3 regions of the Streptomyces sp. NPDC059649 genome follow, and region 3 is predicted to be linked to each of the others. Evidence: riboswitches for the same ligand, from Rfam matches in the RefSeq annotation. Region 3 holds a riboswitch; each other region holds the start of a gene.
The links. A riboswitch is a leader RNA that binds a small molecule or an ion and turns the genes downstream of it on or off. The one in region 3 is predicted to bind thiamine pyrophosphate.
Positions count from the first base shown of each region.

Region 1: another riboswitch for thiamine pyrophosphate. It lies ahead of ACFV1J_RS29185 (thiamine ABC transporter substrate binding subunit); the one in region 3 lies ahead of thiC (phosphomethylpyrimidine synthase ThiC).
Region 2: another riboswitch for thiamine pyrophosphate. It lies ahead of thiO (glycine oxidase ThiO); the one in region 3 lies ahead of thiC (phosphomethylpyrimidine synthase ThiC).

Region 1 is NZ_JBHWDV010000036.1:43,958-47,227, forward strand. Features, by position in the region: gene ACFV1J_RS29180 (ABC transporter permease) at 1-1,093, opposite strand, end outside; gene ACFV1J_RS29185 (thiamine ABC transporter substrate binding subunit) at 1,069-2,145, opposite strand; TPP riboswitch at 2,248-2,368, opposite strand; gene rlmN (23S rRNA (adenine(2503)-C(2))-methyltransferase RlmN) at 2,402-3,270, opposite strand, start outside.
Region 2 is NZ_JBHWDV010000080.1:955-4,224, reverse strand. Features, by position in the region: gene ACFV1J_RS37920 (Rv2175c family DNA-binding protein) at 1-10, opposite strand, end outside; gene ACFV1J_RS37915 (NAD(P)/FAD-dependent oxidoreductase) at 164-1,444, opposite strand; TPP riboswitch at 1,601-1,712, shown strand; gene thiO (glycine oxidase ThiO) at 1,710-2,921, shown strand; gene thiS (sulfur carrier protein ThiS) at 2,918-3,139, shown strand; gene ACFV1J_RS37900 (thiazole synthase) at 3,145-3,270, shown strand, end outside.
Region 3 is NZ_JBHWDV010000003.1:233,251-236,520, reverse strand. Features, by position in the region: gene ACFV1J_RS06875 (YibE/F family protein) at 126-1,847, opposite strand; TPP riboswitch at 1,943-2,099, shown strand; gene thiC (phosphomethylpyrimidine synthase ThiC) at 2,093-3,270, shown strand, end outside.

The DNA.
Region 1 (3,270 bases), on a different contig from region 3:
CGAGGGAGTTCCACAGGGCGTCGAGCGGGGCGACGGCGAACGTGCTGTCGGCGGACGCAGTCGAGCGCAAGGAGTCGTAGAAGATCGTCCCGTAGCCGTCGGGGCCGGCGAACGACCGCTCGACGAGCACGACCAGGGGGACGACGAGCAGCACGGTGATGACCAGGAGGTTGCCCCACAGCAGGGCCCATTGGCCGGCACCGCGCGGGCAACGGGCGGTCTGCGAGGCGTCCACCAGCCGGAGTGCGGTCTCCCGTCGGCGCACCGTCCAGGCGTGCAGCGCGAGGACGCCCAGTACGGCCGCGAACTGGATCATGGTCAGGACCGCGGCTGTCGGCAGGTCCAGGAAGTCCGCGGTCTGCCGGTAGATCTCCACCTCCAGCGTCGAGAAGGTGGGGCCGCCCAGGATCTGTACGACGCCGAAGGAGGTGAAGGTGAAGAGGAAGACCATCAGTGCGGCCGCCGCGACGGCCGGACCCAGTGCGGGCAGCGTCACCCTGCGCCAGGCCGCGAATCGCCCGGCGCCCAGTACCCGCGCGGCCTCTTCCTGACGCGGATCGAGTTGCGCCCAGAGCCCGCCGACGGTCCGTACGACCACCGCGTAGTTGAAGAAGATGTGGGCGAGCAGAATCGCCCACACCGAGGTGTCCAGGCGCAGGCCCGACAGTTCGTCCAGCAGCCCTCCACGGCCGACGAGGGCCAGGAAGGCCGAGCCGACGACGACGGTCGGCAGCACGAACGGCACCGCAACCACCGCACGCAGCAGCTGTTTGCCGGGGAAGTCGAAGCGGGCGAAGACGTAGGCGCCGGGCAGCGCGATCAGCAGCGTCAGGCCGGTGGAGGCCGCTGCCTGCCAGACGGTGAACCACAGCACGTGGACGATGTCCGGGTCGGTCAGCACGGCTCCCAGCCGGCCGAGCTGCCACTGTCCGCCGTCCTTCAGCCCTCGTCCGACGATGGCGGCCACCGGATAGGCGAAGAACAGCGCGAAGAAGGCGAGCGGCACCGCCATCAGGCCGAGCCGCACCGCCGTTCCCCGCGCGGGGCGCGCGCGCCGCGGGGTGTGGACTACTTCAGAACGAGCGAGGACCACTGCTTGATCCACTGTTCACGGTTCTTGGTGATCGTCTCCGGCGGCAGCGTCGTCGGCTTGTCGATCTTGGTGCCGTACTTGGTGAACAGCTCGGGCACCTTGGCGTCCTTGCGCGCCGGGTTGACGAACATCTGCAGCGGTTCGTCCTCCTGGAACTTCTTGCTCAGCAGGAAGTCCAGGAGCGCCTTGCCGCCCTTCTCGTTCTTCGCGCCCTTGAGCAGACCACCGAATTCGATCTGCCGGAAGCAGGTGCCGGTCGCCACCCCGGTCGGGGCCTCCTTGGGAGCGGGCTTCTTGCCGAGCACCTCGGCCGGCGGGCTGGAGGCGTAGGAGACGACCAGCGGCTTGTCGCCCTTGCCGGCACCTGCGGCGGAGCCCGAGAAGCGGTCGTTGTACGCCTGCTCCCAGCCGTCGACGACCTCGACGCCGTTGGCCTTGAGCTTCTTCCAGTAGTTCTGCCAGCCGCTGTTTCCGTACTTGGCGATGGTGGCGAGCTGGAAGCCGAGCCCCGGAGAGGAGGTGGCGGAGTTCTCCGTGACGAGCAGGTTCTTGTACTGCGGCTTGATCAGGTCGTCGAGGGTGGTCGGCGGCGCGATCTTGTGCTTGGTGAAGTAGGCGCGGTCGTAGTTGACGCAGATGTCGCCGTAGTCGAGCGGGGTGACACGGTGCCGGCCCTTGTCGAGCTGCAGGGCGGCCGGGACGTTCTCCAGGCCCTTGGCCTTGTAGGGGGTGAACAGTCCCTCGTTCAGTCCTCGCGAAAGGAGAGTGTTGTCGATACCAAAGAAGACATCGCCCTGGGGGTTGTCCTTGGACAGGATCGCCTGGTTGACGGCCTTGCCGGCGTCCCCACCCTTGACCTGCTTGACCTTATAGCCGCTCTCCTTCTCGAAGGCGGCCAGGACGGACTTGGAGACATAGAACGAGTCATGGCTGACGAGCGTGACGGTCTTGGCGTCCGCGCTCCCGCCGCCCGAGCTGCCGCACGCGGCAAGCGTGGTCATGCCGACCGCGGCGGCGAGCGCTGTCGCGGTGATCCTGCTGGTGGTGCTCACTGATTTCCTCCTGGCTGGCCAGGAAGAGACGCGGCCCCGCCCGGTGTCCGCGGCTCTCGACGTCGGGGACGTACGGAGGGGACGCCGGGCGGGGCGCAACAGCATGAGTGACGACCGAACTTCCTACCCGGAATGACCCGGGCGAGGTTCAAGGGTCTGCGGGCACCGTATGTCTACGACGCTTCCGCACTCTCAGCGCTGTGGCGCTCCCCTGTCGGAATGTGCATTTGTTCGATCACACAGTACCAGCGGGCGGTCAGCGCTCCGAGGCGGCGAGCTGCCCGCAGGCTCCGTCGATCTCCTGGCCGCGGGTGTCCCGGACGGTCACCGGAACCCCGTGCGCCTCGATGGCCTGGACGAACGCCCGCTCGTCCTCCGGGCGGGAGGCGGTCCACTTCGACCCGGGGGTCGGGTTGAGCGGAATGAGGTTCACATGGACCCGCTTGCCCTTGAGCAGCCGTCCGAGGAGGTCACCGCGCCATGCCTGGTCGTTGATGTCGCGGATCAGGGCGTACTCGATGGAGATCCGGCGGCCGGACTTCTCGGCGTACTCCCACGCCGCGTCCAGCACCTCGCGGACCTTCCAGCGCGTGTTGACGGGGACGAGCGTGTCGCGCAGCTCGTCGTCCGGGGCGTGCAGCGAGACGGCGAGCCGGCATTTGAAGCCCTCGTCGGCGAACCGCAGCATCGCCGGCACCAGGCCGACCGTGGAGACGGTGATGCCGCGCTGGGACAGGCCCAGTCCGTCGGGCTCCGGGTCGGTCAGCCGGCGGATGGCGCCGACCACGCGCTTGTAGTTGGCCAGGGGCTCGCCCATGCCCATGAAGACGATGTTGGACAGCCGCGCCGGGCCGCCCGGCACCTCACCGTCGCGCAGCGCCCGCATCCCGTCGACGATCTGGTGCACGATCTCCGCCGTCGAGAGATTACGGTCCAGCCCGGCCTGGCCGGTCGCACAGAACGGGCAGTTCATCCCGCACCCGGCCTGCGAGGAGATGCACATGGTGACCCGGTCCGGGTACCGCATCAGGACCGACTCGACGAGCGTGCCGTCGTGCAGCTTCCACAGCGTCTTGCGGGTGGTGTCGTCGTCGCACGAGATGTGCCGCACGACCGTCATCAGGT
Region 2 (3,270 bases), on a different contig from region 3:
TCTCGGTCACAGGACAAGCCTGCCACCTCCCACTGACAGCCGGTAGCCGGGCATCCCCATCAGGGGTTTCCGGCACACCGGAGAGTGACGACGCGCCGCGGGCGCGCCCGCCGGTGCGCCTGCCGTGCCCCCGCCGCCCCCGATGTCTCCGGCACCCGCCGGTTCACCGCGCCGCGGCCTTCAACGGCACCGCCGCGTTCGCCGCCCGCTCCCGGTCCAGGGCCACGCCCCGCTCGATGAGCTTGCGCCCCTGGGCGAGGTCCCGCGGGCGCCCGACGGCGAGCAGCGCGACCAGCCGGCCCGCCGGGCTCCCGGACGGTGCCTCGCCCGGCCCCCCGGCCCCGCGCAGCCAGAGCACCGACCAGGCGGCGCCGGACGGATCGCCGCGCCACACCAGCTCGTCGGAGTCCACGTGGTGGCCCACGTACTGCACGAACCGGCCGAACTGCTCGGACCAGAAGTACGGGACGGGGTCGTAGATCAGCCCCTCCGATCCGGCGCGGGCGATGTTCTCGGCGACCGTGCGGGGGCCCTGGAGGGCGTTGTCCCAGTGGTGGACCAGCAGACGGGTGCCGTAACGGGTGGAGGGGAAGGAGGCGCAGTCGCCGACCGCGTACACATCGGGCGCCGAGGCGCGCAGCTGTTCGTCGGCGAGCACGGAGCCGTCCTCGGCGGAGACCTCGACGCCCGAGCCAGCCAGCCAGGCGGTGGCGGGGCGGGCGCCGATCCCGACGACCACCGCGTCGGCGGGCAGCACCGTGCCGTCGGCGAGGGTGACCGCCCCGGAGGTGACGGAGGCGACCCGGGCACCGAGCCGCAGCTCGGCGCCGGCGTCCGCGTACCAGCCGGTCATGTGGGCGGCGACCTCGGGCGGCAGCGCGCCGGCCAGCGGGCGGTCGGCGGCCTCGACGACGGTGACCGCGCAGCCCGCCTCGCGGGCCGCGGTCGCGAATTCGGCGCCGATCCAGCCGGCCCCGACGACCACGATCTCGTGCTGGGCGGCGAGCACCGGCCGCAGCCGTTCGGCGTCGTCGAGGGTGCGCAGCAGATGGACGCCGGGCAGCCCCTCGCTGCCGGGCAGCGTGATCGGGTCGGCGCCGGTGGCGATCACCGCGTGGTCGTACGGCACCGGGCCCTCGGCCGTCTCGACCACGCGGTCCTCCGGGACCAGGGCGGTGACCCGGCGGCCGAGGTGGAGGTCGATGGCCAGCCCCGCGAAGTCGACGTCGAAGGCGGAGCCGTCGGCCTTGCCCAGCAGGACCGCCTTGGACAGCGGGGGGCGGTCGTAGGGCTGGTGCGGCTCGTCGCCGATCAGCGTGATCGTGCCGGGCCAGCCCTGTTCCCGCAGGGCGACCGCGGTCTGCACGCCCGCGATTCCGGCGCCGACGATCACCACGCGCGGCGGGTGGCCAGGGGCCTGGGAGGACTTGCTCTGCTCGCTCACCCGATCACTCTAGGACGGCCGGCGACGCGGCTCGCAGCAGCGCGCAAGGAGATCTCTGACACACCGTCACGGACCGTCGTCCGGGTCCCCCGGGGGCACCGCGCCGGGCCCGCGCTCCCTTACGGGCCGTTGCGGCCCCGTATTAGGGTGACGGGTACACGCACTCGCGGGAGCCCGGCGTACCGGGCTGAGAGGGAGGCTGGCCGGCCTCCGACCGTACGAACCTGATCCGGGTCATGCCGGCGAAGGGAGGGGCTGGACGCCCATGCATCCATCTGCCACACCACCCACAGGCCACCCCGATGTGCTCGTCATCGGGGGCGGCATCATCGGGCTGGTCACCGCCTGGCGGGCGGCCGGCCGCGGGCTGACCGTCGCGGTGGCCGATCCGGCGCCGGGCGGCGGCGCGGCGTACGTCGCGGCCGGAATGCTGGCCGCGGTCACCGAGCTCCACTACGGCGAGCAGACCCTGCTGGGCCTCAACCTCGCCTCGGCACGCCGCTATCCGCGGTTCATCGAGGAGCTGGAGGAGGCCGGCGGGCAGCCGACCGGCTACCGGCGGTGCGGCACCCTGGCCGTCGCCCTGGACGCCGACGACCGGGCCCATCTGCGCGAACTGCACGCCCTGCAGACCCGTTCGGGACTGGACTCCCAGTGGCTCACGGGCCGGGAGTGCCGCCGTCTGGAGCCGATGCTGGCTCCGGGCGTACGCGGCGGGCTGCGGGTGGACGGCGACCACCAGGTCGACCCGCGCCGGCTGGCCCACGCGCTGCTGGGGGCCTGTGAACGCGCCGGGGTGGTCTTCCACCGCACTCGCGCGGAGCGGTTGACGGTCGACGCCGGGCGGGCCACCGGGGCCCAACTCGCCGACGGGACACGGCTGTCGGCCGGCCAGACCGTACTGGCGGCGGGCAGCTACAGCGGCCGGCTGGCCGGGGTGCCCGAGGAGGTGCGGCCGCCGGTGCGGCCGGTCAAGGGCCAGGTGCTGCGGCTGCGGCTGCCGGACATGCCGGCCGGCTCCCCCGCCTTCCTGTCGCGCACCGTACGGGCCGTCGTCCGCGGCAACCCGCTCTATCTGGTGCCGCGGGAGAGCGGCGAGCTGGTCGTCGGCGCCACCAGCGAGGAGCTGGGCTGGGACACCACGGTCACCGCGGGCGGCGTCTACGAGCTGCTGCGGGACGCCCACGAGCTGGTCCCCGGCATCACCGAACTGCCACTCGTGGAGAGCTGCGCCGGGCTGCGGCCGGGCTCCCCCGACAACGCCCCGCTGCTCGGCCCGACCGGGCTGCCCGGTCTCCACCTGGCCACCGGCCATTTCCGCAACGGTGTGCTGCTGACGCCGGTCACCGGTGACGTGATGGCCGAACTGCTGGCCACCGGGAGCCTCCCCGACGAGGCCCGCCCCTTCAGCCCCGCGCGCTTCACCGCCGCCTCTGAGGCCACGCGCCCCCGCCTCCTCCAGGAGCAGCCCGTATGAGCACCTCCGCCCCCACCGTCTCGGTGTCCGTCAACGGCGAACCCCGCGAGATCCCCGGCGGACTCACCCTCGACCGGCTCGTCGCGACCCTGTCCTCGGCGCCGTCCGGGGTGGCCGCCGCGGTCAACGAGGTCGTGGTGCCGCGCACGCAGTGGCCCGCCACCCCGCTCGGCGACGGCGACCGCGTCGAGGTCCTCACCGCCGTCCAGGGAGGCTGACCGGCATGCCCGAACCCCATTTCTCCCCCGACACGCGCGTCACTCCGCCCACCGACGCCGACCCCCTGACCATCGCCGGCACCACCTTCACCTCCCGCCTGATCATGGGCACCGGCGGCGCGCCCAGCCTC
Region 3 (3,270 bases):
GATCCCGGCCCCGGGCGTGCGGTCTCACGAACCTTCCTAGTGCGGGCCGCGCCACCCGACCCTCCCCGCCTTGCCCGCCCCACCCGGTCACCCCGCCCCGACCCTCCCGAGGTCCGGGCGTCGGCTCATCGCCTGCGTCGCTTGCCGCGGCTGCCCCGATGGCCGGAGCTGGCGCGGGTGGTGGCTGCTGCTTGCCCTGGCGTCGCGGCCGTCCCCTGGGGCCCGTAGCTGTCCAGTGGGGCCACTGCACCCGGCGTCCCGGGGGCGTCCGGGGAGGCTGCTCTCGCCCGTGTGCCCGGGACGTCCCGTGAGGCTGCTCTCGCCCGTGTGACGGGCTGCTTGCGGTCGGCTGAGACGACGAGGGCTGCCAGGAGGGTCGTCAGGGGGACCGAGGCCACCAGGCCGATGCTGCCTACCAGGGTGCGGACGATCTCTTCGGCCACCACCTCGCTCGTGGCGACCGTGCTGACGCTGCTCTGTGCGATCGAAAACAGCAAAAGCAAAGGTAGGGCGGCGCCCGCGTAGGCGAGTACGAGGGTGTTGACGACGGACGCGATGTGATCCCGGCCGATCCGCATCGCGGCGCCGTACAGCTTCCGCCAGCCGGCCGACGGGTCCGCCTCGCGCAGTTCCCAGATCGCCGCGGTCTGGGTGACCGTCACATCGTCGAGGACGCCCAGCGATCCGATGATGATGCCCGCCAGCAGCAGTCCGTGGATCTCGATGTTCGGATAGAGGCCGTGCACCAGGCCCGTGGTGTCGTCCGTATTACCGGTCAGCAGCGCCCAGTTGATGAACACCGACCCCAGCAGCCCGATCAGCAGCAGCGACGCGAGCGTGCCGAGTACCGCGACCGAGGTGCGGGCCGTCAGGCCATGGCACATGTACAGCGCGATCAGCATGATCGCGCTGCCCCCGACCACCGCCACCACCAGCGGATCGGAGCCCTGGAGGATCGCCGGCAGGATGAACAGCGTCAGGACGACGAAGCTGGCCGCCAGTGCCACCAGCGCCAGCACCCCGCGCAGCCGTCCCACGACGACGACCGCCAGGGCGAAGATGCCCGCCAGTATCCACATCGGTACGGACCGGTCGACATCGCTGACCGAGTACTGGAGTTCCTTCGGCGCCTTGGGGGAGTACGCCACCACGACGTCCTGGCCGGTGGAGTAGTGCCGGAGGGCGTCCGGTGTCACCACCGTCTGGAAGGTGCGTCCGGCGTTCTCGCCCGTGGTGACCTTGATCGTCGCCTGCTGGCAGGGCTTTCCCTTGGCCGCTTCCCCGGTCGGCTGCTGCCCGGTCGGGGAGGGCGGTTGGGGCTGCTGTTCGGCATGCACATCCGCACAGTTCACCTCCGCCACTTTGATCACGCGGGCCCGTTCGGTGGGTTGGTCGAAGCCCACCCCGGACGGTTTGTGTGGTGGCGCGCCGCCCGGCCATAGTACGAACAGGCCGACCGTCACCGCGGCCGCGAACGGAATCAGCACCGCCGCGATCACCTTGCGCAGATGCCGGGAGACAGGCGCGGCCGGCCCATGCCCATGCCCATGGCTGTGCGACCCGTGCGCATGCCCGTGGCCATGGCTGAGGCTGTGACCATTGCCGCTGCCATGGCTCTGCCGATGCCCCTGCCCCTGCCCCTGCCCGTAACCATGGCCGTGCGCCTGCCCATCCCCGCCCCCAGGCTCGTACGGACCCGACTGCGGCCCCGACTGCGGACTCGACTGTGGAGCCGACCGCGGCCCCGACTGCGCGCCGAATTGCGGACCCGGCTGCGGACCGAGTTGCGGATGGGGCTGTGCGCCGGATCGCGGATCGGACTGAGGGTGCGGCTCGTGAGTGCTCACCGCCCGATCATTGCAAGACGTCGGGCTGCTGTCGGCACCCCGTTCCGACGGGCCCCCTGTTCACTCCGCGGCATCGGCCGCTACCGTGGTGCCACCTTTGCAATCGCGGGAGCTCGGAGCACCGGGCTGAGAGGGCGCTGACCTTCGTCCCAGCGGTGTTTCACGTGAAACACCGGCGGACGGATACCGCTGCGTCGACCGCCGAACCTGTTACCGGGTAATGCCGGCGTAGGGAGTTGGGTCTTATGACTCTGCAGGATGCACGCACGCCCGAAAGCGGAAGCAGTGCCAGCGGCGAGCCGAAGGAGATCGGCTGGCACAAGGGCTATGTCTCCGGATCGCGCCCGGACCTGCGGGTACCGGTCCGGCGAGTGCACCTCACCAACGGCAAGGACGTGACGCTCTACGACACGTCAGGGCCATATACCGACCCGAACATCGAAACCGACGTCCGCCGGGGCCTGGCGCCGCTGCGGGAGAACTGGATCATCGCTCGCGGCGACACCGAGGAGTACGCGGGACGGCCCATGCGGCCGGAGGACGACGGCCTCAAGCACACCTCGCCGCGCGGCGGACTCAAGAACCTCGACGCGGTCTTCCCCGGCCGCCCGCGCCAGCCGCGCCGCGGCCGTAACGGCGCCGCGGTCACCCAGCTCGCCTACGCGCGGCGCGGCGAGATCACCGCGGAGATGGAGTACGTCGCCCTCCGCGAGAACGTGAGCCCCGAGTTCGTACGCGACGAAATCGCGGCGGGGCGGGCGGTGCTGCCGGCCAACGTCAACCACCCGGAGATCGAGCCGATGATCATCGGCAAGAACTTCCTGGTGAAGGTGAACGCCAACATCGGTAATTCGGCGGTCACTTCCTCCATCGAGGAGGAGGTGGAGAAGATGACCTGGGCGACGCGCTGGGGTGCCGACACGGTCATGGACCTCTCCACCGGCCGCAACATCCACACCACCCGCGAGTGGGTGCTGCGCAACTCCCCCGTCCCGATCGGCACCGTCCCGCTCTACCAGGCGCTGGAGAAGGTCGACGGCAAGGCGGAGGAGCTGACCTGGGAGATCTACAAGGACACCGTCATCGAGCAGGCCGAACAGGGCGTGGACTACATGACGGTGCACGCCGGTGTGCTGCTCCGGTACGTCCCGCTCACCGCCCGCCGCAAGACCGGCATCGTCTCCCGCGGTGGCTCGATCATGGCCGCGTGGTGCCTGGCGCACCACAAGGAGTCCTTCCTCTACACGCACTTCGAGGAGCTCTGCGAGATCCTCGCCTCGTACGACGTGACCTATTCGCTCGGTGACGGCCTGCGCCCCGGCTCCATCGCGGACGCCAACGACGAGGCGCAGTTCGCGGAGCTGAAGACGCTGGGCGAGCTGAACACCATCGCCAAGCGGCACGGCGTACAGACGATGATCGA